DNA from 3 places in the Psychrobacillus sp. FSL H8-0510 genome. Region 1 is predicted to be linked to each of the others. Evidence: riboswitches for the same ligand, from Rfam matches in the RefSeq annotation. Region 1 holds a riboswitch; each other region holds the start of a gene.
The links. Region 1 has a riboswitch for S-adenosylmethionine ahead of MHI40_RS00970 (O-acetylhomoserine aminocarboxypropyltransferase/cysteine synthase family protein). Riboswitches for the same ligand answer to the same signal wherever they lie in the genome.
Positions count from the first base shown of each region.

Region 2: it holds a riboswitch for S-adenosylmethionine, as region 1 does, so the genes downstream of both, MHI40_RS16090 (bifunctional homocysteine S-methyltransferase/methylenetetrahydrofolate reductase) here and MHI40_RS00970 (O-acetylhomoserine aminocarboxypropyltransferase/cysteine synthase family protein) in region 1, are expected to answer to the same signal.
Region 3: it holds a riboswitch for S-adenosylmethionine, as region 1 does, so the genes downstream of both, MHI40_RS18825 (cyclase family protein) here and MHI40_RS00970 (O-acetylhomoserine aminocarboxypropyltransferase/cysteine synthase family protein) in region 1, are expected to answer to the same signal.

Region 1 covers NZ_JBBOYZ010000001.1:182,139-192,754, reverse strand. The annotation lists gene MHI40_RS00975 (homoserine dehydrogenase) at 1-393, opposite strand, end outside; gene MHI40_RS00970 (O-acetylhomoserine aminocarboxypropyltransferase/cysteine synthase family protein) at 524-1,816, opposite strand; SAM riboswitch class I at 1,929-2,043, opposite strand; gene MHI40_RS00965 (glycerol-3-phosphate acyltransferase) at 2,201-2,842, shown strand; gene MHI40_RS00960 (YdcF family protein) at 2,857-3,444, shown strand; gene MHI40_RS00955 (GIY-YIG nuclease family protein) at 3,526-3,870, opposite strand; gene MHI40_RS00950 (DUF2087 domain-containing protein) at 3,890-4,645, opposite strand; gene MHI40_RS00945 (M3 family oligoendopeptidase) at 4,805-6,502, shown strand; gene MHI40_RS00940 (RDD family protein) at 6,517-6,930, shown strand; gene MHI40_RS00935 (DoxX family protein) at 7,142-7,543, shown strand; gene MHI40_RS00930 (NADPH-dependent FMN reductase) at 7,561-8,163, shown strand; gene MHI40_RS00925 (TetR/AcrR family transcriptional regulator) at 8,314-8,892, opposite strand; gene MHI40_RS00920 (SDR family oxidoreductase) at 9,037-9,795, shown strand; gene MHI40_RS00915 (lysoplasmalogenase) at 9,958-10,605, shown strand.
Region 2 covers NZ_JBBOYZ010000001.1:3,156,101-3,166,716, forward strand. The annotation lists gene MHI40_RS16065 (GMC family oxidoreductase) at 1-863, shown strand, start outside; gene tatA (twin-arginine translocase TatA/TatE family subunit) at 945-1,151, shown strand; gene MHI40_RS16075 (TetR/AcrR family transcriptional regulator) at 1,199-1,804, opposite strand; gene MHI40_RS16080 (DUF817 domain-containing protein) at 1,922-2,677, shown strand; gene metH (methionine synthase) at 2,867-6,304, opposite strand; gene MHI40_RS16090 (bifunctional homocysteine S-methyltransferase/methylenetetrahydrofolate reductase) at 6,285-8,144, opposite strand; SAM riboswitch class I at 8,216-8,325, opposite strand; gene MHI40_RS16095 (nuclease-related domain-containing protein) at 8,566-9,516, opposite strand; gene MHI40_RS16100 (protoporphyrinogen oxidase) at 9,634-10,616, opposite strand, start outside.
Region 3 covers NZ_JBBOYZ010000001.1:3,688,233-3,698,848, forward strand. The annotation lists gene MHI40_RS18820 (BCCT family transporter) at 1-993, shown strand, start outside; gene MHI40_RS18825 (cyclase family protein) at 1,392-2,129, opposite strand; SAM riboswitch class I at 2,224-2,326, opposite strand; gene corA (magnesium/cobalt transporter CorA) at 2,529-3,491, shown strand; gene MHI40_RS18835 (hypothetical protein) at 4,038-4,844, opposite strand; gene MHI40_RS18840 (hypothetical protein) at 4,953-5,330, opposite strand; gene MHI40_RS18845 (acyl-CoA thioesterase) at 5,351-5,824, opposite strand; gene MHI40_RS18850 (DUF4003 family protein) at 5,876-6,841, opposite strand; gene rluF (23S rRNA pseudouridine(2604) synthase RluF) at 6,933-7,637, shown strand; gene MHI40_RS18860 (Mur ligase family protein) at 7,733-9,274, opposite strand; gene MHI40_RS18865 (hypothetical protein) at 9,469-9,687, opposite strand; gene MHI40_RS18870 (DUF6509 family protein) at 9,779-10,078, opposite strand; gene MHI40_RS18875 (serine hydrolase domain-containing protein) at 10,371-10,616, opposite strand, start outside.

The DNA of each region.
Region 1 (10,616 bases):
TGTTGTTGCTTCATATCCTATAAATACTCCACGAGACTTTGCACGCTCATGTAATGGAATACTATATTTGGAGAACATTACTTTATTTGCTGTTATTACATGACATCCTTTATCAATCGCTCTACATAAGTAGTTATATGCCGGTTCCTCATTTACAATTGCCTCGAATACCACTTGGAGTCCAGGTATATTAATAATATCCTCAAAGTTATCAGTTACTAACACACCAGGTGTAGCCATTCTTTCTTTTCCAACATTGTTTACGAGGATCGCACTAATTTCTAGTTCTAATCCTAAAGACTTTTTCAGATCTTCTCTTTTTTCATTTACAATGTTGTAAATCCCTTGCCCGACTGTTCCGAAACCTAGGATTGCTGCTTTTATCGTCGCCATGCTATCTCCTCCAACTGAATTTGCACAATTGAGTTCCAATTTGCTTCAATTTGTAAAATCTAATCGCATTCATATACGAAGAACTATTTTACATATTGTAGCCCATTTTTACTCAATTATCAATAAAATTCTATCTAGAGAGGACATTTGTTTTTCCCACAAGTACTTTATCAAGGGCAGACTGTAAATCCTCAACCGCCTCTAGTCCAACAGACAAGCGAATTAAGTCTTCTGTAACGCCCGATTTCACCAAGTCTTCAGGAGTTAACTGCTGATGTGTTGTAGATGCAGGGTGGATTATTAGCGATTTAGCATCCCCGACATTAGCTACATGCGACCAAATTTCAATATTATCGATAATATTACGACCTGCCTCTTTACCACCTTTCACTCCAAAAGTTAGGATGGAACCAAAACCATTCTGTAAGTACTTTTTAGCAAGCTCATGGGAGGGATGACTTTCTAAACCTAAGTAGTTAACCCAAGTTACTTCTTCGTTACTTTCTAAGTACTCCGCAATTTTTTGTGCATTTTCATTATGCTTTGGTACGCGTAAATGAAGTGTTTCTAGTCCTTGTAAAAAGGAAAATGCTGCTTCAGGACTTAAAGTTGGACCAAAATCACGAAGCAATTGAACGCGTAATTTCACTGCAAATGCCACGTTTGGAACGTCTATTCCATATCTTAGACCATGATAGGTCACATCCGGTTGTGTGAATCCTGGAAATTTCTCGGAGTCCCAATTGAAGTTTCCTCCATCTACTACAACTCCACCAATCGTAGTACCATGACCACCAATCCACTTAGTCGCTGAATGAATTACGACATGAGCACCGTACTTAATAGGGTTCGATCCATATGGAGTAGCAAATGTGCTATCTACAAGTAAAGGCACTCCTACTTCGTTAGCAATGGCTGCTACGTTTTCTATATCTAATACATTTAAGCTTGGGTTTCCTATAATTTCTCCAAAAAATGCTTTCGTTTTATCTGTCACAGCAGCTCGGAAATTTTCTGGATCTGTAGAATCTACAAATTTCACCGTTATACCATATCGCGGCAATGTATGAGCAAATAAATTAAACGTACCACCGTATAAATTCTCAGCAGCAATAATTTCGTCTCCTGCTCCTGCAATGTTTAATATAGAAAATGCGATAGCTGCCATTCCTGAAGAAAATGCAACTGCTGCCGTTCCCCCCTCTAATAATGCAATTCGTTGTTCAAATACATCCACAGTTGGATTCGTAATACGTGAATAGATATTACCTGTTTCTGCAAGAGCAAATAGGTTTTGTGCATGTTCTGTATCTCTAAATACAAAGGATGTCGTCTTATGAATGGGTACTGCTCGTGATCCAGTCACTGGATCTGGTTGTTGGCCACCGTGTAAAAGTAGTGTTTCTTTTTGTAGATTGGTCATTTGAATTCCTCCTAAAATGTAGTTAGATGGACGCTTATGGAGGCGAGGGAGGATTAGAACAAACAAAAAACCCTCTTCAATTAAGAAGAGGGTGCAAATTCGCATGTTCCTCCTCTTATCTTCCAAATTCAATTTAGAATTTGTAGGATTTAGCACCTTTCCAAGTTGAGAACTTGTTGGTTGCCGGGCATCGTAGGGCCTATTCCCTCCGCCACTCTTGATAAGAGTATTAGATTTAGTTTTCCATCTTGTTACACAGTATAGATTTCTACCAATCTATTTGTCAATACTTTTTTGAATAATTAAAAAACATATACTTTAAAATTCTGAAACTTCTCATCTTTTCATTCGTTTAATATATTGAAGTTAATGGGGGTGAAAAAAATGCTCATTCCGATGATTTGTATCCTTGTGATCAGTTATCTTGTTGGGTCCATTCACGGTTCTAAAATAGCTCAGTATCTGAGTGGGGTAAATATTAAAAAAGAGGGCTTAAAAAATTCTGGCGCCTCAAATGCAGCTATTGTTCTTGGCGCAAAATATGGCATTTTAGTTGCCATAATTGATATTTTAAAGGGAGTTATAGTCGTAATTGGGACGGGTTTTTGGGTTTCACAGTACGCACATTTTTCGATAGTGGAACAGGACATCCTGCTATATAGTGCAGGTGCTGCTGTAATACTTGGACATAACTTCCCTCTTTACACTAAATTTAAAGGTGGTAAAGGCACTGCATCCCTTATTGGTGTACTACTTGCTCTTAGCTGGCCGCTTGGTTTAATCGGACTTATATTATTAATCGGAACTACATTATTAACGGACTATTTATTAATTGGTGTGTTTGTTTTTTACTTTGTTTTTATCGGTGCATCCATTTGGTTTGCAGAAGGAGTAGGGCCAATGGCTATTGCCGGATTCCTATTTTTGATGGCTGTTGTACTACATCTCGAGAATTTCCGTCGTTTAATGCGAAAGGAAGAGATGAGAATCTCCACTTTCTTAAGTAAGAAGAAACCATCTGTATGAAATGAGTGAATATCATGAAGAAGAAAATGAGGTGGATCGTGCTTATCCCATTAGTAGTGATTATTTCTAGTGGAATTGGGATATGGGTTCTCACGAGTAATTGGCTTGAAAATGGTCAAAATCCAAAGGCAGATGGCACCAATCAATATGCTATTGTGCTTGGTGCCAAAGTGAAAAAAGGGAATATCCCTTCTTTTGCTTTACAGTATCGATTGGAGGCTGCTCTTGCGTATGCCCAAAAATATACCCATGTAAAATTAGTACTTTCAGGTGGACGAGGTCCCGATGAAGATATCGAAGAGGCCGTGGTGATGAGAGATTTTCTATTGGAAAATGGCATAGCCGAAGATCGACTCATCTTAGAAGACAAAGCCACCTCAACATATGAAAATCTACTGTTCTCACAAGAATTACTACCCAGTAATATCGACTCCGTCACCCTTATAACAAGCGACTACCATTTACAACGATCCAAAGTACTAGCAAGTAAACTAGGATGGAAATCAGATGTCGTGGCTGCTAAAACTCCCAAAGTGGTTGAATTCAAGGTTCGTACGCGAGAACGTGTCGCGTTGTTAAAGGCATATATTTTGGGGAATTGATTGTTACAAATAGATGGGTATTAAGTAATTATCGTGTTATTTTCTTGATACCCATCTTTTTACTATTCCATAAAATTCATTTTAGCTATGATACCCTTCTTCACCGAAAGGTTGTAGTTTTTCTAACCATTTCTCCAATAACCTTTCTAATTCTTTTTTGCCTACCCTACTTTCAGTTTCCTCTTTTTTAATAATCTCCATATGCTCTATGTCAAAATTATCTTTGCCGAACTGAGTCCAGTCCTTTTGCAGATTTTTATTTGAATGGAGTCCGTTTTCTAATGTAAATTTAACCCCATTCAACGTTTTAAAATTAGGTGTAGAAGCTACATACTTTTTACCGTTTCGTTTGTTTGTGATGACGTAAATTCCGCCCTCGATTTTAATTTCTTTATATTCTTGTTTTAATTCTTTTTTGCGATCCATTTATATTCCATCCTTCTACTTAGTTTTTCACCCAATACGCACTACCATCGTCTTGTCTGGCCAAAAATCCATACTCTATTAAGTAACGTCTTAATGTTACGAAATCCTCATAAGCATTCTTTAGTACATGATTTATTTCTTTCTCTGTGTAAGTTTTTCCTTTTTCAAATCTTTGGATCAGAACTCTTAAGGTTGCTAGTTTTTGCTTTTCTTTCCTCGGAAATTTCATAAGAGGTCCATCTATTCCGTCTGGGAAGAATTTACTTTCGATATCTTTTTGTTCTTCTTGCGTGATGTTATACCGATCGTCCACCATCGTTGCAGTCTTATGAAGCGGTAAAAATGTCGGTGCATGATTGTCTTTTGCCTTTAACATTTCCATCATCGCTAAAAACACTTTTGCTTGTCGCTCCTTTTCCTTTAATACGAAACGATGATTTCGAATCGTAGAAGAGCTTCCAATTCCTAACTCTGTTTGTATTTCTGCATCACTTCTACCCTCATAAAAGAGGCGTAATAGGCTATTTTGATGTTCGGTTAAGCCAGTAAATTTTTTGTTAAGCCCTATTAGATATTGAAAAACAGAGTCATGCTCCATTTCAATATGATGCTTCATGAATTTTTCTGCTTCATATAACATATTATTCTTTGGATAAATGAATCCCTTTTCAACTTTAAAACCGCACATAATACAAATATACATTTCGTCTTCTTCAGCATACCCTGACTTTAACTGTTCTGAGGAGGCACTCCAAAGTAATTCTGACACTTCCATATACAAACACAACCAATCTTTGTTTATTAATTTACAAACATTATATAATAACGTTTGTAAATTATCAATATGTAAAAATGTGGTTGCAATTTATCTGAAAATAATAAACAATATGAATAAGGAGTTTCGTAAAGCGAAACGATAGAGAGGGGAATTCCATTGGTTACATTTAACGATTATGAATATAAACGTCCAAATTTAGAACAAGACAAATCTACATTTAGAGAGTTATTAACAAAATTTAAAGAAGCTTCTTCTGTAGCAGAACAGAATGAGGCAATCGAGAATATCAATGCATTTCGCAATGATTATTCTACACAAGCAAACTTAGTTTATATTCGTGCATCTATCGATACTAATGATGAGTTCTATCAAAAAGAGCGTGATTATTTTGATGAAACGAATCCTGAAATTGAAGAGATGATTACTGAATACTACAAAGCGTTGGTTGAATCACCTTTTCGAGATGAACTGGAGGATAAATGGGGCAATCAACTATTCGATTTGGCAGATTATCAGATTAAGGCATTCTCACCGGAAATTATTTCTCTTATGCAAAAAGAAAATAAGCTTGCATCCGACTACTCGAAGCTAGTTGCTTCCGCACAAGTAGAATTTAACGGGGAAACATTAACACTTGCACAGCTGGGACCATATGCTGAATCTACCGATCGTGATACTCGTAAAAAAGCAAAAGAGACTAGTAGTGGATTTTTCCATAAAAATGAAGCGAAATTTGATGACCTTTATGATCAACTAGTAAAAGTACGCCATGAAATAGCAACAACTCTCGGGTACAAGAACTTTGTAGAGCTCGGCTATATTCGTATGAACCGTATCGATTACAATGCAGAGATGGTAAAAAAATTCCGTGATCAGGTCCGTGATTTTATCGTTCCTGTTGCAACTAGACTTTATGAGCGACAAGCAAAACGCATAGGCGTAGACAGTCTGAAGTATTATGATGAGCCTTTTAACTTCTTAAGTGGGAACGCAACACCACAAGGTTCTCCGGAGTGGATTGTTGAAAACGGCAAGAAAATGTACGAGGAGCTCTCTCCTGAAACAGCGGAGTTCTTCCAATTTATGATTGACCGTGAATTGATGGACTTAGTTGCGAAAAAGGGAAAAGAAGCAGGTGGTTATTGTACGTTTATCGATAACTATGAATCTCCTTATATTTTCTCTAACTTCAATGGAACATCTGGAGATATTGATGTATTAACGCATGAAGCAGGTCACGCTTTCCAAGTGTATACAAGTCGTAACATTGGAATCCCTGAGTATGTATGGCCGACCTATGAGTCATGTGAGATCCACTCGATGAGTATGGAATTCTTCACATGGCCTTGGATGGAATTGTTCTTTAAGGATCAAACAGACAAATATAAGTTTGCTCACTTAAGTAGTGGACTGCTGTTTCTACCTTACGGTGTGGCAGTCGATGAATTCCAACATGCTGTATATGAAAATCCAGAGATGACCCCCGCTGAACGTAAAGCTACTTGGAAGAAAATCGAGGAAGTTTATTTACCTCACAGTGATTACGATGGTAATAGTTATTATGAGGCAGGTGGGTTGTGGCAACGCCAAGCACATATTTTTGCTAGCCCATTCTATTATATTGACTACACACTTGCTCAAATTTGTGCATTCCAATTTTGGAAGCGTTCAAGAGAGGATCACGAAGCTGCATGGAAGGATTATTTACATCTTTGTCAGCTTGGTGGGTCGACATCTTTCACTAAATTAGTAGCAGAAGCTAATTTGATCTCTCCATTCGAGGAAGGTTGTGTGGAATCCGTTATTGGCTCGATTGAAGAATATTTAAATAGCGTGGATGACTCTGCATTATAGGCATTTAAAAGGAGTTGAAGTTATTGAATCCTGCTGGCTTTTGGATTAGGTTTGGTGCTAGTTTATTCGATGGTATTATTATGGGGGCTCCACTAGCTATCATTAGTTACCTTATTCTTGGAGAAAGCAATACATGGTTTACTACTATAGGGTCATATCTTTATTTTATATTACTACCTGTCTTTTGGGTTGGATACACTGTAGGTAAGAGAATTCTTGGTATTCGTATTGTGAATATCGATGAAACTGACGTCAACTTTTGGATAATGATTAAACGTCACTTAATAGCCGGTATTATCTATGGTTTTACATTTGGCATTGGTGCTATTGTTAGTGCTTTTATGGTTGGTATTCGTGAAGATAAACGAGCAATTCATGATTTTATAGCAGGAACTTATGTAACTTTCTATCCTCCTTGGCAAAAATAGTTTTTAAAACAAGCATTCATCAGAATGCTTGTTTTTAGTTGATTTCCTTACATTTCTATAGCTTTCTTACTCATTGATTTTCTGATAAATAAGCAGAAAATCATTTTTTTCGCTTATATGATTACTTTTTGTAATCAAATGTATTGTATTTAGTTAATAACTATATTATAGTAAGTTACGTTAAGTAACTTAAATGGAGGATTTTTTTATTATGAAGAAGCAACAACTTGCAACACTTATTTTACGTGTCGTGTTTGGACTTATGTTCTTAATACATGGCATAGCAAAATTCCAAGGTGGTATTTCAAATACCGTTGGATATTTTGAGTTCCTTGGTTTACCAGGTTCTCTAGCATACGCAATTGCGATTATTGAATTAGTCGGTGGAGCATTACTGGTAGTTGGACTAGGAACACGAGTAATTAGCGGGCTATTTGCGGTAATAATGCTAGGAGCAATTTTCTCAGCGAAATTATCATTCGGATTATTAGGCGATGGTGTATCCGCTGGATACGAATTAGAACTAGTCTACTTGGCTATCGGTATTTACTTTGTCTTAGTTAATCCAATTAACTTATCACTTGATGAAAAACTGTCACAAAAAAATAAGTAAAGATTTGGGGTATAAACATGAGCTTTATGAAAAAAATATTCGGATTAAATTCAAATGAAGAGCAAACAGGAGGAAATGACATGATGAAAATTGGTATCGTTTTAGGAAGTACACGTGAAGGACGCGTTAGTCCTCAAGTTGGAGCATGGGTAAAAGAGTTAGCCGACAAGCGTGGAGACGCAGAATATGAAATTATTGACATTGCAGATTTCAAATTACCTCTATTAGGTGAAGCAGGCGGCGACGCATCAGGTGCAGCAGCTTGGTCAGCAGCCATTGCAAAACAAGATGGATTTGTATTCATCGTTCAAGAATACAATCACTCAATCACAGGAGCACTTAAAAATGCTTTAGATTATTTACGTGAAGAGTGGAACAACAAAGCAGCAGGAATCGTATCTTACGGTTCAGTAGGTGGGGCTCGAGCAACCGAGCATTTACGTGGTATTTTAAGTGAATTACTAGTAGCGCATGTACGTGTACATCCAGCACTATCTTTGTTTACAGACTTTGAAAATGGGACAGACTTCAAACCAGCAGCAGTACAAGCTGATTCAGTAAACCAAATGCTAGATCAAGTTATCCCTTGGACAACTGCCTTAAAAACTGTACGCAAGTAATTAAGCAATACTTTACAAGAAGTTTAAGTTTTGATTAAAAAGACTCATCCTCTCGGATGAGTCTTTTTTGTACAACTTTTTAACCTTCTTTATTTCTCCACTTATTCTTTTATTCTTCAAATATGAGAAATACCATATATACTAAGTTCACTAATTCCTCGCTATCGCATTCAATGTTTGAACTAAATGAATGTTCATGTCATCAACGGACTCTTTAAAATCACTTCGATGCCATTCAATAATTAAACCAATTATTGCATTTGTCATAAAAGAATATACAAATTTTTTAGATTCATCATACTCCCCTATTTTACTATCTTCTATAAAATTCGAACGGATTGCATCAAAAAACATGTAGTAGTATGTTGTAGACACATTATCTGATAAAATAATACGGTAAAAGTCTTCGTACTTTTTGACATGGTGAAAAATACGAACTGTTTTTGGATCTAGATTTTTGTAAACTGAAGACTTTAATTGAAGTGCAGAAATGTATTTATATGGTTCTTTATAAGATTCTTGCAAATCTAAAATGACCTCTTCAAAAAATTCCTTAAAAACATCTCCAACCTCCTCATAGTGGAAGTAAAAAGTCCCCCTATTTACACCGGCTTGTCTACAAAGCTCGGACACATTAATATCAGTCAGACTTTTGTTTTTTAATATATGAGTTAATGCTTGATAGATAGCTTTTTTTGTCTTCACGACTCTTAAATCTTTTGTTTTCAATAATATCTCTCCTTATCGAACACTTATTGCAATATGTGTTTGATATTGTACAACTATTGCGATAACTGTTGATTGAATACGTTTTCATTTTAAACTATACTGTTATTGTACAACTGTATAATAACATATGAGGAGGAAATAATTATGAGATTACAAAACAAAGTAGCTATCGTTACAGGCGCTGCTTCTGGGATGGGGAAATCTATCGCTGAGGCTTATGCAAAACAAGGCGCAAAGGTCGTTGTTTCCGACTACAATTTAGAAGGTGCAGAAACTGTGGCAGCAGCTATTAAAGCAGCTGGCGGAGAAGCAATCGCTAACCGTACAAACGTAGCAGTACTTGCTGATTTAGAAAACTTATTCGCTGAAACAAAAGCAGCATTTGGTAAATTAGATATTTTAGTAAATAACGCTGGGATCATGGATGGAATGGAGCCTGTTGGTGAAATTACTGATGAAAAATGGGATCAGTTATTCGCAGTGAATACTACTGGCGTTATGCGTGCAATGCGTATAGCAACTAACATTTTCTTAGAACAAGGACATGGAGTATTCGTTAACAACATTTCTGCAGGTGGATTACGTGGTGCTCGCGCAGGTGCAGCATACACAGCATCTAAACATGCAGTGTCTGGTTTAACTAAAAATACAGCTTATATGTACGCTAACTCAGGGATTCGCTGTAACGGAATCGCTCCAGGTGGCGTCATGACTAATATTCAAAATTCTATGACTAGCCTTTCTGAATTCGGTATGGGTCGTCAGCAAACAGGTAGCGGTACTATGCCACGTGTCGGTCAACCAGAAGAAATTGCACAACTTGCAGTATTCTTAGGTTCTGATGAATCAAGCTTCGTTAATGGGCAAATTATTGCCGCTGATGCTGGTTGGACTGCTTACTAATAAATAAAGCTCAACTTCCACAAGACAATACCAATCAGAAATACAACCAGTTGCCCTATTCACTATGGCAGCTGGTTCTTTTTTTTATTTAGATTCGCATACAATGTGGAGGAAGTTTTATCTTCCGTAACGAATTTAATAAGAAAGGGGAGTGTTTGTTTTATGTGGAGCAAAATTATTGGGGTTTTAATTGCAATTATGGGTATTATTTATATTTTCTTTATTCCAAGTGACCCTGTATCGACAAAGATTATTTTCAAACTTATTCCGATGCTACTTATTATCTTGTTTGCTTCTCTACAATCTGGAGGAGAATCTAAAAAGTACAAGACACTTATTTTAATCGGACTCACTGTATGTATGTTTGCTGACGGATTAATCTATTGGTTTATAGTCGGACTTATAACCTTTTTGATCGGACATATTTGGTATATCTTCGCATTTAGAAACATCAAACAAACATCCATTCCAAAATGGGCAATCGCATTGCTATTAATATACGGGTTATCAATGGTAATTTGGTTAGCTGGAACACTCTGGTCTCAAGGAGATACAGTCTTAGCGCTGGCAGTTATTATTTATATTGCAGTTATTTTGACGATGGGTTGGAACGCTTTCCAAACTGCAAACAAATTTGTTATTATTGGGGCTATTTTATTTATCTTTTCGGACTCAACCCTTGCTATTAATAAATTCATAGTAGATATTCCTTTCTCAGATGCACTTATAATGATTTCTTATTACGGAGCTCAATTTATGTTTGCTCTTAGCATTAATTATTCCGCAACTCGAAAGAATCTGTTAAAATAAGAACTAGCTTT
Region 2 (10,616 bases), 3.0 Mb from region 1:
AACAACCTGCCGATCTTGTTGTTTTAACAAGCTATATCTTTAATAATGTTCGTTTACTATTGTTATCTGGTATTGGAAAACCATATAATCCTAAAACTGGTGAAGGAATTATCGGTAAAAACTACACAGATCACCATACGATTACTGGAGCTATTGGTTATTTTGAAGAGAAAAAATTCAATAGTTACATCGGAACAGGTTCTTTAGGATCGGCTTTCAATGACTTTAATGCGGATAACTTTGACCATGCAAATCTGGATTTCATCCATGGTGGGCAGATTGAATTGCATTTATTTGGTAATGAACCTATTTCTAATAATCCTGCACCATTTGGTACGCCGACTTGGGGTAAAGAATTTAAGAAAAACTCTTTACACTATTTCTACCGTAACCTAAGTGTAGTTTCACAAAGAGCTATATTGCCTCATAAAGATCATTATCTAGACTTAGATCCAACGTATACAGATGATTACGGTGATCCGTTAATTCGTGTAACATTCGATTATACTGAGATGGACCATAAACGTAATGAATTTTTAGTTGAAAAAATTAATGAAGTAGTAAAAGAAATGGGAGCAGACATTATCGATACAATTCCAATGGCTGAGCATTTTGGTGGAAGATTCACTTTCCAACATGATGGTGGCGGTGTAATCATGGGTGATAGCCCTGAAAACTCTGCAGTAAATAATTACATGCAAATGTGGGATGTAGATAATTTATTCGTTTGTGGAGCTTCGGCATTCCCTCACTTTGGTCCAACGAATCCAACTCCAACTGTAGGTGCATTGGCTTACCGAGCAACTGAAGGTATGATTAAGTACTTAAAAAACGGCGGCGGACCATTAGTTCCTAAAAAATAATACAGTAGCAAGTGTAGAACCATCATTTTCTTTCAAAATGTGTTATATTAATAACGATTCTTTATAGAAGGAGGAGATTCTATGCCAAACATAGGGATACCCGGTTTAATACTTGTACTAATTATTGCTTTGATCATCTTTGGTCCATCTAAATTACCTCAACTAGGCAAAGCTGTTGGACAAACGTTAAAAGAATTCAAAACCTCGACTCGAGATATTATAAATGATGAAGAAAAAGATGATAAGAAAGTCGAAGCATCTGAAGTAAATTTAGATAAAAAATTATAATTTTGGTTGGTCCTGACATCTGTCAAGACCAGCTTTTTTTATTAGAATTAGCTTTTCTTTTTGAAATGAAATGAGCTATTATTGGTTTTAAATATTTCTAATAAATTATCTGCAATTTGCTCTGGTGTTTGTTTACACCCACCATGTATCCATTCAAGAATTACCCCATAAGAACCATACATTTTATATGTATTATAATGCTCTAGCTCAATACTTTCATTCGCTGCATCTAAATATACGATTCCCTCAAATACCTCCTTAAATTTCAAAAAGAATTTATCATTCATCCTAGGAATGGAATCTTCTAATGTTAATAAACTATAAAAATCTCTATTATCATAAAAGTGTTTAAAAAAAGCATTGGATGAAGGTAATATATGATTATAATCAACAACCTTTGTTTCAAGAAATGGCTTATGAAATGCTAATTTTAATTCTCCTAATACTTCTGCTAGCAATTCTTCTGCTAAGTCCTCTTTATCTTTAAAGTGTAAATAAAAGGTGCTTCTATTATAGTCTGCCTTTTCCACTATATCTGTGACCGTAACGTTTTTGTATCCTTTGCTCTTCACTAGCTGGATAAAATGCATCTTCAAGAGATTTTTTGTTCTCCGAATTCTTCTATCCCCCATCGAATAACTTTCCGAATTCATGAGCAATTCCCCCTTGTCTTTTTAAATATAGACAAAATTATACATGAATATTCAACCTTGAACCAATCTGTTTTAAGTTCGTCCATATTCCTATAGCCATTTAAAAGGAGTATGTGAATGCGAAATCTTCTACTATTTACTTATTTACAGGCACTTTCTTGTATATTTCCTGTAATCATCTTTTCAGCCTTAGCTCTTTCTAAATTTGTCAGTATCCCACTTATCCCTAGATATGATCTGATCCTACTCCTTTGTATAGCGGGGCAAGTATTTATGCTCATTTCCAAATTAGAGACTTGGGATGAATTTAAGGTAATTTGTTTGTTTCATATTATTGGTCTCGGTTTAGAATTATATAAAGTACATATGGGTTCTTGGTCGTACCCCGAGGACGCATTTAGTAAGGTAGGTGGCGTACCTTTGTATAGCGGATTTATGTATGCGAGTGTTGCGAGCTATATTTGTCAAAGTTGGCGAAGGATGAATCTCCATTTGTACAATTGGCCGAAACCCTTTTGGGCGGTAGGAATTAGTGTTCTTATCTACTTCAATTTCTTTACCCACCATTTCAGCTATGATATTCGTTGGATTCTTAAATGCTTATTGTTAATCATCTTTTTCCGCACAGTAGTGACTTTTGAGTTAAGAGAAAAAGTGTTTAAAATGCCTATGATTCTTGCATTTTTACTAATTGGCTTTTTTATTTGGATCGCTGAGAATATCGTTACCTTCTTAGGTGCGTGGCAGTATCCTAACCAAGCGGAGACCTGGTCGCTCGTGCATATCGGCAAAATTAGCTCGTGGTTTTTACTTGTGATTATAAGCGTTATTATCGTTGCACAATTGAAACGGGTGAAGAGCCGTTCCTTATAAATGTGTGAGGATTGATCGATTATTGTTTGTGATCAATCGATTATCGGTCGCTATCGATCGATATTCTTACTCGGTGGATCGATTATGGAGCATCATCGATTGATTCGACAGATATTAAGTGTTTTTTGACCGATTATCCATTTTCTATATATAAAAAACACTGCCAAGTTAGTTGGCAGTGTTTAATCTTTAGTCAACGACAAAATATCTTGCATCCGGATGAGCAAATACGATGGCAGAAACAGATGCTTCCGGTTCCATCATAAACTCTTCTGTAAGCTCTACTCCAATTACTTCAGGTTTTATCAATCCAAATAGCTTTGCTTGATCATCCAGATTTGGGCAGGCTGGATAGCCAAAGGAGAAGCGTTGTCCTTGGTACTTGGCAGCAAAACGGTCGCGCATGGTGAATTCCGTTGCATCTGGGAATCCCCATTGGTCTCGGATTTCTTGGTGAATGCGTTCGGCAAATCCTTCTGCAAGTTCTAAGGCTGTTGCTTGTAATGCATGGCTTTCTAAAAATTTGCCTTGGTTTTTCAGTTTAGCGGCTTCCCCACGAACTCCATGCCCTGCCGTTACTAACATTAGTGCTACATAATCCATTTCTCCACTGTCTACAGATTTTAAATAATCTGCTAAACACAGGAATGGCACGACGGATTGACGTGGGAATGTAAAGCGCTCGATTTCTGTTTTACCATCGGTCGGGTCATAAATAATGACATCATTGCCATCCGCCTGAGCAGGGAAAAATTGATATACCCCTTGTGGCTTCAATATATCAGATTGCAAATATCCTGTGACTAATTCATGTAATTCCGTTGCACGCCCGTCATTCTCTGCTAACAGTTTTTCACTATACCCTTTTAATCCTAAATGATGACCTATTAATGTGCGCATATTCACATATGGGTGCAAATGTGCGACAGAATAATCCTTTAATACATGTTTACGAACATCCTTTGGAATGTATACCTGAACATCCTCACGTACGGTTTTAACTGGTTTTTCTAATACAGCTACCGCTTGTTTGGCCGAGCGATTAGCTTCCGCAATTTTTCGTTTTTCTTGTTGAACACTAAGTTCGACTAATAGAGTCTCTTTATCTTCTTTATTTTGTAATCGATTGGCCAGGTCCAGACCCTGCATGGCATCTTTCGCATATAGAACAGGACCATCGTATTGAGCGGAAATTTTTGTCTCAGTAAAACGACGAGAAAGTGCTGCTCCGCCTACTAATATTGGCACATCAATACCTGCTTCTTTAAAGTCTTGAGCAGTGATGACCATTTGCTGTGCAGATTTTACAAGGAGCCCTGAAAGTCCGATCATATCAGGCTTTTCTTTCCGGATTACCTCTATTAAAGTGGCTGGAGTTACTTTAATCCCCACATCGATTACTTTATATCCGTTATTACTCAATATAATATCAACTAAGTTTTTACCTATATCATGCACATCGCCTTTTACAGTCGCAAGGACGATTTTCCCTTTACCAGAGTCATCCTCTTTTTTCTCCATGAACTGCTCCAGATATGCAACAGAAGCCTTCATCACTCCCGCACTTTGAAGAACCTCTGCAACTATTAACTGATTGTCATTAAACAGTCGCCCTACCTCAGCCATCCCCTTCATTAATGGACCATTAATAACATCTAGTGGTGCATCATACATTTGAAGTGCCGCTTCTAAATCCGGGATAAGTCCTTCCTTCGTACCTTCAATAACATAATAGGCAAGCCGTTCTGGTACAGTTTTGGGTATATCATCTTCAGTCTTTTCTTTCTTTTTATCTCGGTAAAAATCTGTGAAATCAGCAAGTGTTTTGTCAGTAGTCGTAAACAAAAGCTCATTGGCCATATCGATTTCTTGTTTAGGAATAGACGCATATCTCTCCAGTTTCTCGGTATTTACAATCGCGTAATCCAAACCAGCCTGCGTGCAATGATATAAATAGACTGCATTCAATACTTCTCGACCAACGGGTGGAAGACCAAAGGAGACATTACTTACTCCTAAAATAGTTAGTGCTCTTGGCAGTTTTTCTTTAATGAGGCGAATCCCTTCAATCGTTTCTACTGCTGACCCAATATATTGTTGGTCACCTGTTCCTACTGGGAATACGAGTGGATCAAAGATAATATCCTCTGGCGCAAGCCCCCATTTATTAACTAATAAATCATATGAACGTTCTGCGATTTCTAACTTTCGCTGTCTTGTAACCGCCATTCCTATCTCATCAATTGTGCCAACTACAACTGCCGCACCGTATTTCTTCACTAAAGGCATTACAGCTTCAAACCGCTCTTCTCCATCTTCTAAATTAATAGAGTTGATAATTGTTTTTCCTTGGGAATATTTCAGTGCAACTTCAATTACCTTTTCATCAGTCGAATCAATAACAAGTGGCACTTTAACTTTTTTCACTACCTCTTTCATAAAGTTAGTCATGTCCTCTAGTTCATCGCGGTCCGGATTTGCTAGGCAAATATCGATAACATGAGCTCCACCTTTTACCTGTGCCCGAGCAATTTCAGAGGCTTCCTCAAATTTTTCATCTACAATTAAACGTTTAAATTTTCGAGAGCCAATTACATTTGTTCGTTCCCCTATAAAGAGTGGCCGCATCGTTTCGTCGTATTGAAGAGGCTCAATCCCTGATACTACATGCCCATGACCTGCTTCTACGGGTTTACGTGGTGAAAGATCCTTTACCGCTTCTCGTACTGCTCGAATATGAGCTGGAGTAGTTCCACAGCATCCACCAACAACATTCAACCACCCTTTTTCCGCAAAGCCTCTCAGCTTTTTAGAAAGTGATTCAGGAGATTCGTGATAATGCCCTTCCTCATCTGGTAAGCCAGCATTAGGATAGCAGCTAACATATCCATCTGATAGCTCAGATAACGAACGGATATGATCGGTCATAAATTCTGGTCCGGTAGCACAATTCAATCCAACAGAAAGTGGCTTTATATGTTCGATGGAAATATAGAATGCTTCAATACTCTGCCCTGCAAGTGTCGTTCCCATCGGTTCAATCGTTCCAGAAATCATAATAGGTAGTTCTATCTTTAGCTCAGTAAAAGCCTGTTGGATACCAATTGTCGCAGCCTTCACATTCAGCATATCCTGGCTCGTTTCTAGTAAAATAACGTCTACTCCACCTTCTACTAGTGCTTTTGCCTGTACATAAAAGTCGTTTGTAAGTTCGTCAAACGTAATACCACCAGTAACCGATAGTGTTTTAGTCGTTGGCCCTATTGCCCCAGCTACAAATCGTGGCCAGTCAGATGTAGAAAATTCATCTGCACATGTTTTAGCAAGCTGGGCTGCTCGAAAGTTTATATCATGTGCCTGAGCACCAAGATCATATTCATTTAACACGACTGGGGTTCCACCAAATGTATTCGTGCAAATAATATCAGCCCCAGCAGCTAAATATTCACGATGAACATGTTCAATAACATCTGGTTTGACGATATTTAAATACTCATTACAACCGTCGTATTCTTCCCCTCCGAAGTCTTCAGGACTAAGATCTGCATTTTGTATCATCGTTCCCATTGCACCATCAATAATTAGTATTCTTTGTTGGAGCTGCTGCTCAATTAGATGTTTGGACATAGCTGAATCCTCTCTCTTTCTCCCGGTCAGTCTCTTGAATATAATGAATTAATTCTAGAGACATATCGTAACGGAAAAATGGTGTAATAATATAAATTCCGTTAAATAATTCCGCTGCGGTATCGATTAATTCCTTCGATATTTGAATACCTTCTGCAGTAGCTCGCACTCTATCTTCTCCACATAAACGCATACGCTCTAGCACCTCTTCAGACAATTTTATGCCTGGGACTTCATTGTGAAGGAATTCAGAATTTCGACTATTGGTTAGTGGCATAATTCCGATGAAAATAGGGGTTGATAAATGCTTGGTCGCTTCGTAAATCTCATGGATTTTTTCTTTCGAATAGACAGGCTGTGTGATGAAATAATCCGCCCCACACTCAATTTTCTTCTCTAGTCGCTTCACTGCACGGTCCAGCACACGAACATTCGGATTAAAAGCAGCTGCTACAGAGAAGTTAGCCTTTTTCCGTAGCGACTTTCCTGAGAAAGAAATACCTTCGTTTAATTGTTTGATTAGTTGAATCAGTTCTAAGCTTGATACATCATAAACACTTGTCGCCCCAGGGAAATCCCCAATTTTAGTTGGGTCTCCAGTAACTGCAAGAATGTCATGGATTCCGAGCGCATCTAGTCCCATCAAATGAGATTGAAGACCAATTAAATTACGATCACGGCACGTAATATGAGCAAGTGGTCTAATATTTTTTTGGTGTTTTAACATCGAACCCATCGCCATATTACTAACTCGTGGAGAAGCCAATGAATTATCCGCCATTGTCACCGCGTCAATTCCAGTTGCATATAGCTTTTCTGCACCTTCCATGAATGTAGTCGTATCGAGATGACGGGGAGTGTCTAATTCAACAATTATGGTCCGTTCTGTTTTCGCTTTTTCATGTAGAGCTTGGGTATTAGTTGGCTTAGCATCTTGAATAATAATAGGCTTTCTTGTCTCTACTACTTTATTGGTAATAGGGGTTAAATGCCCAATATGTCTTTTCACTGCTTCAATATGCTTTGGTGTCGTTCCACAGCAACCACCTATTAAGCGCACTCCTGCATCTCTCAAATATAATGCAGCTTTACCAAAGTACTCAGCATCGGATTCGTAAACTATACGTCCTTCATCTATATCCAGTAAGCTCGCATTTGGATAAGCAGATAAGAATGCCTTTTCTGGCAGCTTTACTCCTTCAAATGCTTGAATTGTATGATGTGGACCTAGTCGACAGTTGACTCCCACAATGTTGGCTCCAATTGTTTCAAGCTCATGCAGCGCATCATTTAGAGGTAAGCCATTTTGCAAAATACCCGGATCATGCATAGATACTTGAGCTATTATCGGAATATCGGTTAGTGTACGAAGATAAGTCATAGTAGTCTTTAGCTCTTCGAAATCATAATAGGTTTCAAGTAATAGACCATCTGGATCTCCTGCTAACAATTGGATTGCTTGTTGGTCGAGTGAATGAATAATTTCTTGGAGTGTAGCATCACTTTTTCGGATTCCTCGAATCCCCCCAATAGTCCCGAGGACGAATTGGTTTCCAGACGCGGCAGCTCTTTTCGCAATTTGAATAGCAGCTTCATTTATTTCTTTCACTTGATTTTCTAGTCCATAGCGAGCAAGCTTAATAGCATTTGCTCCGTATGTATTCGTTTGAATAATATCTGCTCCGGCCGCAATATAATCCTGATGGATTTTCTCTATAATTTCCGGTTTTTGAATATTTAACTCTTCATTACAATAGTCAATTCCATAAGAGTACAGAAGTGTCCCCATTGCCCCGTCTGCTGTCAGCATAGATGTCTGTAACTTCTCCAATAAACTCATAGTGCCTTCATCCTCCCATATAAAAAAGCCTTCTATGAAAAGAAGGCTTTACTAGTATGCAAGATACCACCTTCTCATCTTTCAAACTTTTGCAAAGTCTGCTGGATTTAGCACCTGACCAAATGAATGGCTGGTTGCTGAAGCGTCGTAGGGCCAGTCCCTCGGCTTCTCTTGATAAGAATTTCACTATTCAGTTTTCTAATTAGACATATCGTACCTTTATTCAACTAAAGCGTCAAGGTATATTTTGAACTTTCTATATACTCCGCTTTTGAGGTTGGATCGTCCTCATCGATCGATTTATCGTGATGATTGATCGATTATGGACGACGATGGAGCGATTTTTTGTGGTGGTCGATCGATTTTCGATGTGTATCGATCGATTATTCCTCTCGATCGATCGATTCTCCAATAATACGCTTCACCACTTCCATTTATACTCTATTTTACTCTGGGATGTTCCAGTTCGAATTAAATCCATAGATTGGAGAAGTCTAGATGCTACATGATGAGAGTTTATATGAAGGAATTTTCGACACTGCCGATTATTAATCGTATTCCCGATCAAAACAAACCACTCTCGAATGGCTTTCTCATGAACAAGCCTATCTACATGACCACAACGTATACAGTTCCAACCATTCTTCCTTTTTACCATCCCAAACATTTCACATTTTTCACAGCACACTCCAGTTTGTAAATCATTTGGGTTAATACCCCAGCGATTACACATCGGGTATGGGAAGTACGTTTTGTGACTCTTTAAAATTTCTGTACTCAATTTATGCAGCTCTTTTCTAGATATATACCTTCTTTCTCGAGGAATATTTCTTAGATAGATAGGAATTGTTTGATGGAGAATAGCGTTGTATTTTGTGGGGGGCTCAATAACTCGAACTTTGGAATTTGTTAATACAATTACTCCAAAAACAGGAATCGTCACACCATATTGTTTTAACCATTCGTCGAGTAAAAAAATATTCCTTTCAATCTGAACCTCTGGACTTTCAAATACATCCACTTTACCTTCTTCATTTTCTCTTTCTAATTGAGAGGGGTTTTGCTTAAAGCTCAACTTCCCACTTATATTCTTACTCTCCAAAACCACCGCAAAATACTGCGTGAAAAAGACTGTATCAATCTGGAACTTTCCATATGATTCTAAACTCACATCGTGCAATACCACATATTCAAAAGGAAATGAATATTTACTAAACACTCCGTCTACTCTAACTTCTCCATGAATACCAGCCAATGCCATATGCATTTTGGAATGAATCAATTCCTTCATTTCATGTGACTCATGTAATCGTCGATTCAATAACTGAAGACCTATATAGCTATATTCCTCCGTACGTGTTTTTACTATCAACCAACCACCTCCACCCGCATCGTAGCACAATAAAAGAAATTGTAAATTCCACTAAAAATGCAACTATTCCTTTTTCCCCATAAAAAAAAGACCAAAAGTGAATTTTGGTCCCGTAATTTACTGTACTATTGAATTTATGATTTTTTCTGCAGTTTCTCTGCCATTCTTAATACAAGCCGCAATCCCAACTCCGTAATAAGAACAGCCAGCTAACAAGACGTTTGGCATGTCATTTGCCATTTTAGCTGTTAATGATTGAATCGCATCTCCATGTGCTAAATGATAGTTCGGCATTTGCTCGTTCCATTTTGTTACTTCTATGACTTCAGGCTTGCCCGTTAATTTCAAGCTCATTTCAATATCTTGAAGCGCCACTTCCACTAGCTCGTCTTCACTCATGTTCTTCATGCTCTCAAAAGCCGGGTTCGAACTCTTATAAAACATACGAACTAATAACTGATTATTTTTTGATGTGTGCGTCCATTTCCGACTTGTCCACGTACATGCATTACATCTCACATCACTATTTTCCGAAACGATAAAACCAGTTCCCTCCGCTGGGAGCTGCTCGTCTGGAATATCAAAACCAAGATACACACTAATAAGGGAGGAATTTTTCAGTTTGTTAAAGTCCGTATCCAACTCTTCATCCTGAAGAATTACTTGCGCCACGTTATGAGGAGTTGCTAGTATTACACTGTCCGCTTCAATCGTTTCTCCGTTAGTCAGTAAAACCGAATAATAATCATCTTTCTTCTCTACTTTCTTCGTTGCCACACCTTTAATAATTGTTGAGTGGCTTAGCACTTCCTCTAAGCGATCGATAAGTGTAGAAAGTCCGTTTTGAAAGGAAATAAACTTCTTATTTGCTGAGGCCTGGAATTGCGCTTTGTTTTCTTCTAACCCTTTCATTATACTGCCGTATTTGTTTTTATAATCGATTAAGTATGGCAATGTTGAAGCGATAGAAAGCTTATTTAGATCCCCCGAGTATACGCCAGATAACACAGGAACAATTTGTTTTTCCACTAATTCCTTCCCTAAGAAATATTCTAAAAATGATCCGACAGAACTTTCTTTTGTGAAAATTTCATTTGGTA
Region 3 (10,616 bases), 3.5 Mb from region 1:
CCAGGCTTAATCTCCTCCACTTTGAAACCAATTTTTGGCAAACGAATGGAAGGCCCATGGGGTACTCTCGTAGATGTGCTCGCTGTCTTTGCCACAGCATTTGGCGTTGCTACTTCTCTTGGATTCGGTGCTGTTCAAATTAATGCCGGCTTAAATTACTTATTTGGCTTCAAAATTGGCATTACGTCTCAGATTATCATTATAGCGGTTGTCACCGTCCTCTTTGTAGCATCTGCTTGGTCTGGATTAAGTAAAGGGATAAAATATTTGTCCAATATAAATTTACTATTAGCTCTTGCTTTACTTGGTTTTGTCGTTATTATGGGACCTACCTTACTGATTCTAGATATGTTTACAGATTCTTTCGGAGGTTATTTAGGGAATATTGTACAAATGAGTTTTCGTACATCCCCATTGAATGGTCATAATCGAGAGTGGCTAGACAATTGGACTATCTTCTATTGGGCTTGGTGGATCTCATGGGCACCATTCGTTAGTATGTTCATTGCTCGAGTATCTAAAGGTCGTACAATACGTGAGTTTGTTACAGGTGTTCTTGTAGCACCTACTTTACTGGGAACATTTTGGTTTTCAGCTTTTGGTACAACAGCCATTGACTTTCAGAAAAGAGGCATTGCTGATTTAGCACAAGCATCTACTGAATTGACTATTTTTGAAATGTTCCATGTGATGCCTTTCTCTACAGGTATTTCTGTTTTTGCTGTGTTATTAATTGCTTCCTTTTTCATTACTTCGGCAGATTCTGCCACTTTCGTTCTTGGTATGCAGTCGACCAACGGGTCACTGACTCCACCGAACAGAGTGAAGCTCGCTTGGGGAATCACATTATCCGTAATCGCTATTATTTTGTTATCCGTTAATGGATTAGCAGCATTACAAAATACAATTATTATTGCCGCCTTACCATTTTCATTCGTAATGTTACTTATGATTATTTCACTGTTTAAGGCTTTAAAAGCAGAAAGAAAATAATGAAAACAAATGAAATGCCAAGGGTTTATTCCCTTGGCATTTCATTTATGTTTAAAACTTTACTTTCTTTCTCATTATCAAATGAGACCCGAGAAAGAAAGTTATATTTTTACTCAGCTACAGTATTCTACAAATGAGTATGGAAAGTAGTCGAGATCTTACACGGATTAACTCCAAACTATGCTGTTCTTCTGTAAGCTTATTACCATGATGTCTAGAAGCAAATCTGCATTGCGGACTAATACTCAACTGCTCCAGCGGAACATATTGAGTTACTTCTGTGTTCAAAGAAGTCTAAAGCCCGCCAGTAAACTTTCTGGTCTTAACAAACTTCCTACATGGTCCGCTCGAAATGGAGCTTGAATAGCTGTTTGAACTGTCCATTTATCTCACTCCTTCTATGGTAAGATGGCAAATGATCGAACTGGGAATCCAGAGGCTTTTTCTGGCTTCGGGACGATATTGAAAATAATGGCTCCTGTTGCAGGGAGCTTATCTAAGTTCGTCAATAATTCTATTTGGTAAGTATCTTGTTCAAGCACATAATATTCTCCGTGTAATGCGCCGTTTTTTAGATAGTCAGCACTTGAATCAGTGTCGAATGTTTCATGTCCTATAGCTTTAATCTTTCGTTCTTGAAATAAAAACTTCAAAGCTTCTAATCCCCAACCCGGCGCGTGATTATTACCCGCTGCATCCTTATTGTTAAATTCCTTTTCGTCTGGCCAACGTTTACTCCAATCGGTTCTAAGAGCGACAAATGAGCCTTCTTCGATTTTTCCGTGGGCTTTTTCAAATGTGAAAATGTCATCCACCGATAAAGTAAAATCATTATCTTCAGCCGCTTCCTTTGACCGATCAATGACGACTAATGGTAATACCAATTCTTTCAATTCGAGTTCTTCTAAGTAACGCGTATCCCTTACAAAATGTATAGGTGCATCTATATGCGTGCCGTACTGTCCTGCAAATTGAAAGCTTTGTGCAAAGAATCCATCGTCATGATTAAACAATGTGTCGATTTCAGCTGCTTTAAAAGCAGCGAAATGTGGTGAATTAGCTCCAAATGTGTGTGTTAAATCTACCCACTGCTTTTCCTTCAATGTGTTGAATGCTTTTAGTAATTCCGATGACATATTGATTTCTCCCCCTATTTTTTATAGTTAAAATCAAATAAAACCCCTTCTTAGAAACAAGAAGAGGTTTACACGTCATCGGTGAATTAGTCTCTTCTTATCTTCAAGCATAACGCTTCTGGAATTAGCACAGTACAAATTTTTGCCTGTTGCTGAGGTATCATAGGGCCAAGTCCCTCCACCTCTCTTGATAAGAAAGTTGTTTTATTTGATTAATACCTAGTATACAAATAGAAATTACCTAAGTCAACCACTATTTTCATTTTATTTAGAATATACCATCTTTATTGGTGGAAGCATCATAATTTTCTTTTCATTTCCTCAGTTTTTTAGGTACATTAATAATATGAAGACTATGAGATAATATGAAAAGAGATAGTGATGAAAAGAGGGATATGTATGATCCATACGATTGGCATAACGACCGATCATGAAATAGTAAATGACTTTCCTATAGAAGATATAAAACGGAGAAAGTTTGAATGGTACTGGATTGACATTGCTGAGCCAACTAAAGAAGAAGAACTTTTACTTAGTTCTTTCTTTCATTTTCATCCACTGGCTATTGAGGATTGCTTACAAAGGCTACAGCGTCCTAAAGTGGACTATTATGATGGTTATAACTTCTTTGTTTTACATTCTTTCAATGAGGAAACATTAGAAGCAGAAGAGTTAGACATATTTGTTGGTCAAGACTATGTAGTGTCATTTCATTTCCATCCGATGCATGAAATGGAGCAAGCACGGGAGCGTATTAGACAAAATTCACAGGGCTGGGATAGAGGTGCTATCCATGCAACTTATAATATCATCGATAAAGTGGTGGATGCCTATTTTCCGATTGTCTATAAAATTGAAGGCTATTTAAATGCTGTAGAAGATAAGCTATCTTATGATATGCGCCATTTTTCTATGGATTCAGTGTTTGATCTTCGAGGAGATTTGTTACGTTTAAGACGTACAGTTATTCCTATGCGAGATTTACTTTATAGAATATTAAATTCAGAACGAATGAATTTACAGCAAACGGAACACACCTACTTTGCAGATATTTATGATCATTTAATACGACTGACGGAAATGATTGAATCTAATCGAGAGCTGACAGCTGATATACGTGATAGTCATATGTCGATAAACTCTAGTAGGATGAACCGTATCATGATGATCTTAACGATTGTATCAACTGTTTTTATACCCTTAACGTTCATTGTTGGAGTATACGGTATGAACTTTGCAAACATGCCTGAACTTGAGTGGAAATATAGTTATTTCGTAGTACTCGGTGCTATGGTCCTCATCGCTTTTTCTATGCTTAGTTGGTTCAAATACAAAGGGTGGTTTAATCTGTTTAAAGATTAATATAAGAGAATCCAGGTATAAAGGCGCCCGGTCCTTGAAGTGAAAACTGTTTCTTTCGTTTTCGAGGGACTTTGGACAAACGTCTTGCTATATGATTACCGATTGAATTTTTAGTGATATTGGTTGTGACTTGGTCACAACCAATATCACTTTTTTTCAGTAATCTTATGGCATTTATCTGCCCGTCGCCCTTCTACAACACTTAGAACTAGGTAAGTATGTTTAGAGAAAAGTATTACAGAGTAGTACCCCTAATTCAACAGACAATTTTATTACTATAATAGCTGCTTGTACTACTCATATCATCTAACCGAAAGGCTGCAATATCTTAAAGTTAAGTACTACACATTTGATTGCAGTCGAAGGTGGCAACGCCCGCGGAAAGCGGCCACCTGAAACGGAAATCAGCAGTATTATTCATTCTTTTAAGTCACCCTAACTCATTGTTCACGTTACATTTTTATATACTTCCTGGGCACATATTGAGTATAGAACATATATTTTCTTAAAAAAAAACGAGTAAATTCTAGATGAATTTGCTCGTTTTTATTGATTGGCTGTCCAATAGTAAAACAATGCAGTAAAAGTTAGTTTTTCTGTGTGCGTTAAATTATGCGCAAGGGAGACATGGACATTCATTGCTTGGACTTCAAATGCAGGATGCGTAGCATATGGAAAAATTCCAAACCGATATGCTGCTAATCTTTGACCACCTAAATCATCAACGTCAATGTCTCCATATACACTTTTCGCTTCCATTTGAAGTAGTTTTTCGTTATTTGCATCAAATATTATAGCTCTATTTTTTAAAGAAATTAGTGGCATAACAATAGTAGTTATGTGTAGACGACTATGATCTAGCACCTTTATTTTCATAAATCTAAGCTTATTGTAAATGGTAAACGTAGACACTACCTTCTCATCCATTGTTATCAATTGATAAGTAACTGGGAAGAACATTCCCATTTTGAAAATACTAAATGTGGATAGTTTCCTTCGAAAGGGCTGTTCTTCAGTAGGACTTATCTTATATAACCGTTCGCCTGTACCGGAGACTAAATAAGTCTGAGGAATTAACGAAACGTCTCGTTGGAAATTAAGTTCCTGAATCGGAAAACTAGCTGAGTAATAATTGCTATCCACTTTTTTCTCTTCAGGCAATTTTTCTGCAGCATGTTGAAACAAAAAAGAAGAGCTATATAAAACAAGTAATGTAAAGCCAACAGCAAGATGAGTTTCAAAGTCATGCCACATAACATCTTTGAAAACTATAAGCAAAACTATGTATATTCCTACTAAGCTTATAGATGCGAATTTTGTATATTGAGCAGATTTTTCATAAATATGTTTCAAGTTTCTCACCTCTAATAGTCTTTACGAAGAATTATCAAAATAGTTCCATCAAAATACTGAACAAAAAAACTGTAAACACACTGCTTTAAGCAATGCACTTACAGTTTTTCATTGTTTTTCCAACGCTCTTCCAAATAGCTTACCGATAAAATACCATAAAATATATATCCCAATTACTATACATACAAAGAACAGAGCACTCTCCATTTTTTCCGGAAGACCTATGGGCTCTAAGAATATTTGAATCGTTACTAACAGATAAATGATACTTGCAATACCTGCTAGTAATACGATACCGATAATAGATAGTTGCGAATAAGTTAGTTGTTTAATATGATGCCGATGCTTACTAAATTCCAAGAGGATTACGAGTATAATTGCCGTGAAAGTGATAGTAACTTCTTGAAGATAAATTGAATTGATCAAATATATGACAAGCAACATAACCATCAAATATTTGTAAAGGTCATCAATTTGTTTTAGCACTTGAGCCACTTCCTACTCTTTTAGTATTTCATTTCTAGGCGTTGCTTACGATGAGCGCGTCTAGCAGGTCCCGTTTCAAATAGACGTTTTTCCTCTTCTGTTTCTGGATGTATGCCCTTAACAGGTACAGGTTTCCCATTGTCGTCAACCGCAACCATTGTTACGTAAGATTCTGTTGTTAGTTTTTCTTCCCCTGTAAGTAGGTTCATGGACGTTACTTGAACATAAACTTCCATGGAAGAACGACCTGTAGAAGAAACAACTGCTTCTAGCTCTAATACATCCCCCACTTTAGCAGATGAAAGGAAGTCAACAGAATCTATAGAAGCTGTCACTACAGCTCCTTGTGCATGTTTCATAGAACATATCGCTGCAATTTCGTCGATAAAAGCAAGTACTCTTCCTCCAAAAATTGTTTCGTGGTGATTTGTATCTGGTGGCAATATTAAATGTGTTTGAATAGTTCTTGATTGACTCATTGGATTCGTGTTCATTATTTCTAACTCCTCTAATCTAAATAGTATATGTTTAGTATAGCATGTTCATCAATTTGAGCCAGAATCTGCTGCTGCAGCGCTTGTTGCTGCCATAGTCGAAATCATAATTGCTTGCTGTGCTTGTAAAATAAGCTCTAGAGAAGTTGCCATGGAAATTGCGGCACTTGCATAAGCTTCTTTAGAGCATCTTAAAGATAATCCGAAAGCAATGGGAAGAGCCGAGTCTTTGTACCATGAAAATAATTTCGTACTAGCAATGGATTCATAGGTTGTTACAACCTCGTTCAGTTGTTCTTCATCTAATTTTAAAGCTGCCATAAATCCAATAATCGGATATTGTGCTGCGGATGTTTTTATTTTGACGCTTTTCAAACCATTGCGGATAATAACTGCCCTATTCACCATATTTTCTTCATATTCAGGGTTAGAGTACGTGAGAACCTGTGACATCCATTGTAGTTCATTCCCTGTGTAGAATTTATGTTGCTTTAGTTCTTTATAATAGCGATTCATCGTTTCCGCTCGAACTGCAGTATCGCCTTCCATCTTCCCTAGAAACATTGCATAAGGGTAGTCATCTGTAGAGGTTAAAAAACGATGATACGTCTTCATATCATCCATTAACTTTTGTGCCATCTTCAATTCAAATGGCCACTGCTCTTTTTGATCTGACATCATAAGAGCAGCTAAATAAGTATAGCTATTCATTTTAATACCAAACTGTTTTAAAGCATCTGCTTTTTCCATATACAGATTTACTGCTTGTTCCGGATCTGCTCCTGATACATCTAGAGTTGCTACAAAAAGAGGATGTAAATGTGAGCGTAAAGCAGAAAAGATTCCAGCTCTTTTTTTCAAATGACTAGACACTTCTTTATATCTACTTTCATCAAATTCTTTTTCTAAAGTTACATAATACCCTGCAAGTGACAAAGTTATACGTTTATCTACAGTCCAACCTAATGTTTTTTTCAGTGCATTAAATGTTTGCTCTAATCTTTGTTCAACTGTCATACCAATCACTCCTTTTCTAATTTACGCTATTACTCTAATTTAGTTTCAACTTTTGTTATAATTAATGCATCAAGAAAAGTAGGTGTCTATAATGCGAATTAATAAATTTCTAAGTGAGGCAGGAATTACTTCTAGACGCGGTGCCGACAAGTGGATTACTGATGGAAGAGTAGTGATTAATGGAAAAACTGCAGAACTCGGTAGTAAGGTTGAAGCGGGCGATGATGTTCGAGTTGATGGCAAACAAATTGTTGTGGAGCAACCACTCGTTTATCTAGTATTAAATAAACCTGTAGGTATTACTAGCACTACAGAAACTCATATAAAAGGTAATATTGTCGACTTCGTTAATCATCCACTTCGTATTTTCCATATTGGGCGATTAGATAAAGATTCCGACGGTTTAATACTTCTTACAAATGATGGTGATATTGTAAATGAAATTCTACGTGCAGAAAACAGCCACGATAAAGAGTATATTGTGACAGTCAATGAAAAAATCACCGACACATTTATAGAAAAAATGGCTGCCGGTGTAAATATTCTAGGGACAACAACATTGCCATGTAAAGTAAAGAAAATTGGACCAAAAACCTTTAACATTATCTTGACCCAAGGCTTAAATCGTCAAATTCGTAGAATGTGTTCCGCATTAGGGTTTTCAGTGAAAAGATTACAACGAATACGAATCATGAACATATCTATTGAAGGTCTCCCTATCGGAGAATGGAGAGAACTTACACCTACTGAAAAAACAGAGCTCTTTCAGACGCTTAACTATTCACCAAAACGGTAATAGTGTGCAGCAGAGGGTTAACATGGCATATTGATTGGTAAATTTATACTCATGAAAAAAAGCAGCTCCAACAAAATGGAACTGCTTTTTTCATATTATGTGTTTCCCGCTACTCGTTTTTCGAGCGGTTGGAATAATTTCTTTTTATCGACATTCGGGCGAATAACTTCAAGTTGTTCAAGTGCAAGTTTTGCACCATAATCCATTCCTTGGCAACCTGCTAATAACAGTAAGTCCCCGTCCGTAACATCGTAAAGACCATGTTTAATAGCTTCAGGCAACTCTGCGTAAAGTTGAACTTTGATACCCGCTTCTTCCATAACTTCGAGGAATACTTCAAGCTCACTCTCCGAAACTACATCCTTTTGAGTCACATGGGAACGACTTAATGTCGCAATCACTTCATGTATACCTAGCTTTGGTGCCCATTTAGCAATGGTCTCTGCATTCTCTCTGTTCACTGTCACTCCACGATCTCCACGAATAGCATAAACAAGTTTGATACGTTCAAAGTCCATTTTTTCTAAAGTTCCCAGCGTGATGTCGATGTTTCCACTGTTTGCAAAGTGGTCATCAATAATTTTAAAATCATCTTCAAAAATAATTTCAAAACGACGCTCTACGCCTACAAATTCTGCCAAACTTTTTTGGATAGTAGCTACTGGCACTTCACATAATAGTGCGATCACAATACTGACCATTGAATTATATACAGAGTGAAAACCTGGAGTTGAAAGTTCAATAGTAAACTTTTGCTGAGGTATTACAAGATCCTGCGTTACTAGATCTTGTTGAATTTCCACCGTGAATTTGGCTCTTCCTGTTGATAGGTCTAAATTGGTACAGATGACATCTGCCGATTGATCTTCAACACCAATGGTAATAACTTTTGCTTTCGTTTTGTTCATAAGTGAAGCAGAATAAGAGTCATCCAAGTTTAAAATAGCTACTTTATCAGCACCAGCATTTCGAATAAGACCAGACTTATGATGAAAATAGTTTTCAAACGAAGAATGCAAGTCGATATGCTCACGACTAATATTATTCAATGTAACAATATCAAAGTCTACACAGCCTACACGATTTAATTCCAGTGCTGAGGAGGAAACTTCCATTGTTGCATGACTGACATTCTCCTCCACCATTTGTGCATAAAAACGTTGTAAATCAAGTGATTCTGGCGTTGTTAATTCAGAAGGCTCTGCATAATCCCCAATTTTCACTACGACTGTCCCCATAAGCCCCGTTTTAAAACCATGGTTTTCTAATATGGCATTTGTCATAAACGAAGTAGAAGTCTTCCCATTAGTCGCGGTAATCCCTATCGTCTTCAACTTCCGTGTAGGGTGATTATAGAAAGCATCTGCAAGTGTAGCTAGAGCCACACGTCCGTTTTCCACTTTATATTGCGGTAACTCAATTCCATCGATAAAGTCCTCTACTACTAGAGCAACGGCACCATTCTCAACAGCTTGTCCTGCAAATTGATGTCCATCTACTTTGAATCCTTTTATACATACAAATACTTGTCCTTTTTCCACTTTTCGTGAATTATAAGCAAGTCCTGTTACTTTTATTGGTCCAGCATTTTTAGTTTCTAAAACAGGTATATGCTTCAATAAATTTGTAATCTCCATCAAACAGCCACCTTTTATAGTAAATCTTCTCCATCAGTTTACCTCAATTTCGATAAGAATTAAACTCATACAACTATTATTAGTAGAATTCTATTTAAACAGGTGATTCAGAATAAGAATTAGTTACATCTCTGTTAACGTGTGGCAAAGGAATGAGAATATTTATTCCAGTTTATATAAAAGTAATACTATTTTTATTCACAAGTAACTGGAGACCAAAAGCCATCCTTCTCCACCACTACTAGTTCTACTTTATCAAAATTCTCAAAACACTTTTCTATAATCAGTTCATTTGCTTGATAATTTTTATGAATTTGATTAAACACTAAACCGCCAATCGTTAGTATAGCTAGACTTCCAACTATTGTGATCATGATTTGTAGTTGTTTTTCTTCAAGTGTACCTCCATTCACGATTGGTTTTTCCTACCAGTTTAAACAACAAACATTGAGAAAACAGGCTAAAAATAAAAACCAAGAAGCGATTTAATTCGCTTCTCGGTTTTTATTTACTGTTATAATGTTCTTTACAAAAAGCAAGAACGACTGCTTCTTCTTCGTCTTCTAAACCAAAGTCTAATACTTTACCGTTACTCCGATTTAAGAAATGGTATTGTACAATACGCGCTTCTGTTTCTTCTACGACTAGAATAACACGTAAGTCTAATGAATTATTTTCATCAAAAAGTTCATCGTCTTCAGGTACTTCTAATCCAAGTAAGAATTCATAACGATCGCCTGTTATAATTCCTGTTGGATCGTTTAACTTATCAACTTCGTAGGATGTTATTTTCAAAAAGTCCACCTCCGTACTTATAGTTTATCATTTTTTCTAGATAATAATCCATTTTCATTATTATTGATATAATAATGCTTAGTAACTACCAAGTTTAGGAGTGAAAAAATGCGTCTAAATCCAGAAAAATTTATTTATATTTTAGTTCCTTTATATCTTTTACTATTAATATTCGGTAGAAATATAAATGAAGTGCTGTATTCTATATTGTCTTTTGTCTTGGGAATTAGCATGCTTTACTTGGCTTATAAACTTTTAAAAAAACAACAAAATCGAAAAAAGAAATAAATCCAATATTATTTTAGAACGATTTTTCTAATTCTAGCATCATTGCATATGCTCCTTTAGATTTGTTGGAGCATATAGCTACAATAACGTTATTATGTGGGTAATAAGCCGAGTGAAAACTCACTCCTGGATCATATCCCATTACATGATACTTATGGATTTGATTTTCTTTTTTCTCTATCCAAATACCATACCCATAATAACTATTAGATTCCTCTTGAATATGTGGGGTCATTAATATTGCCTTATCATTCAATAA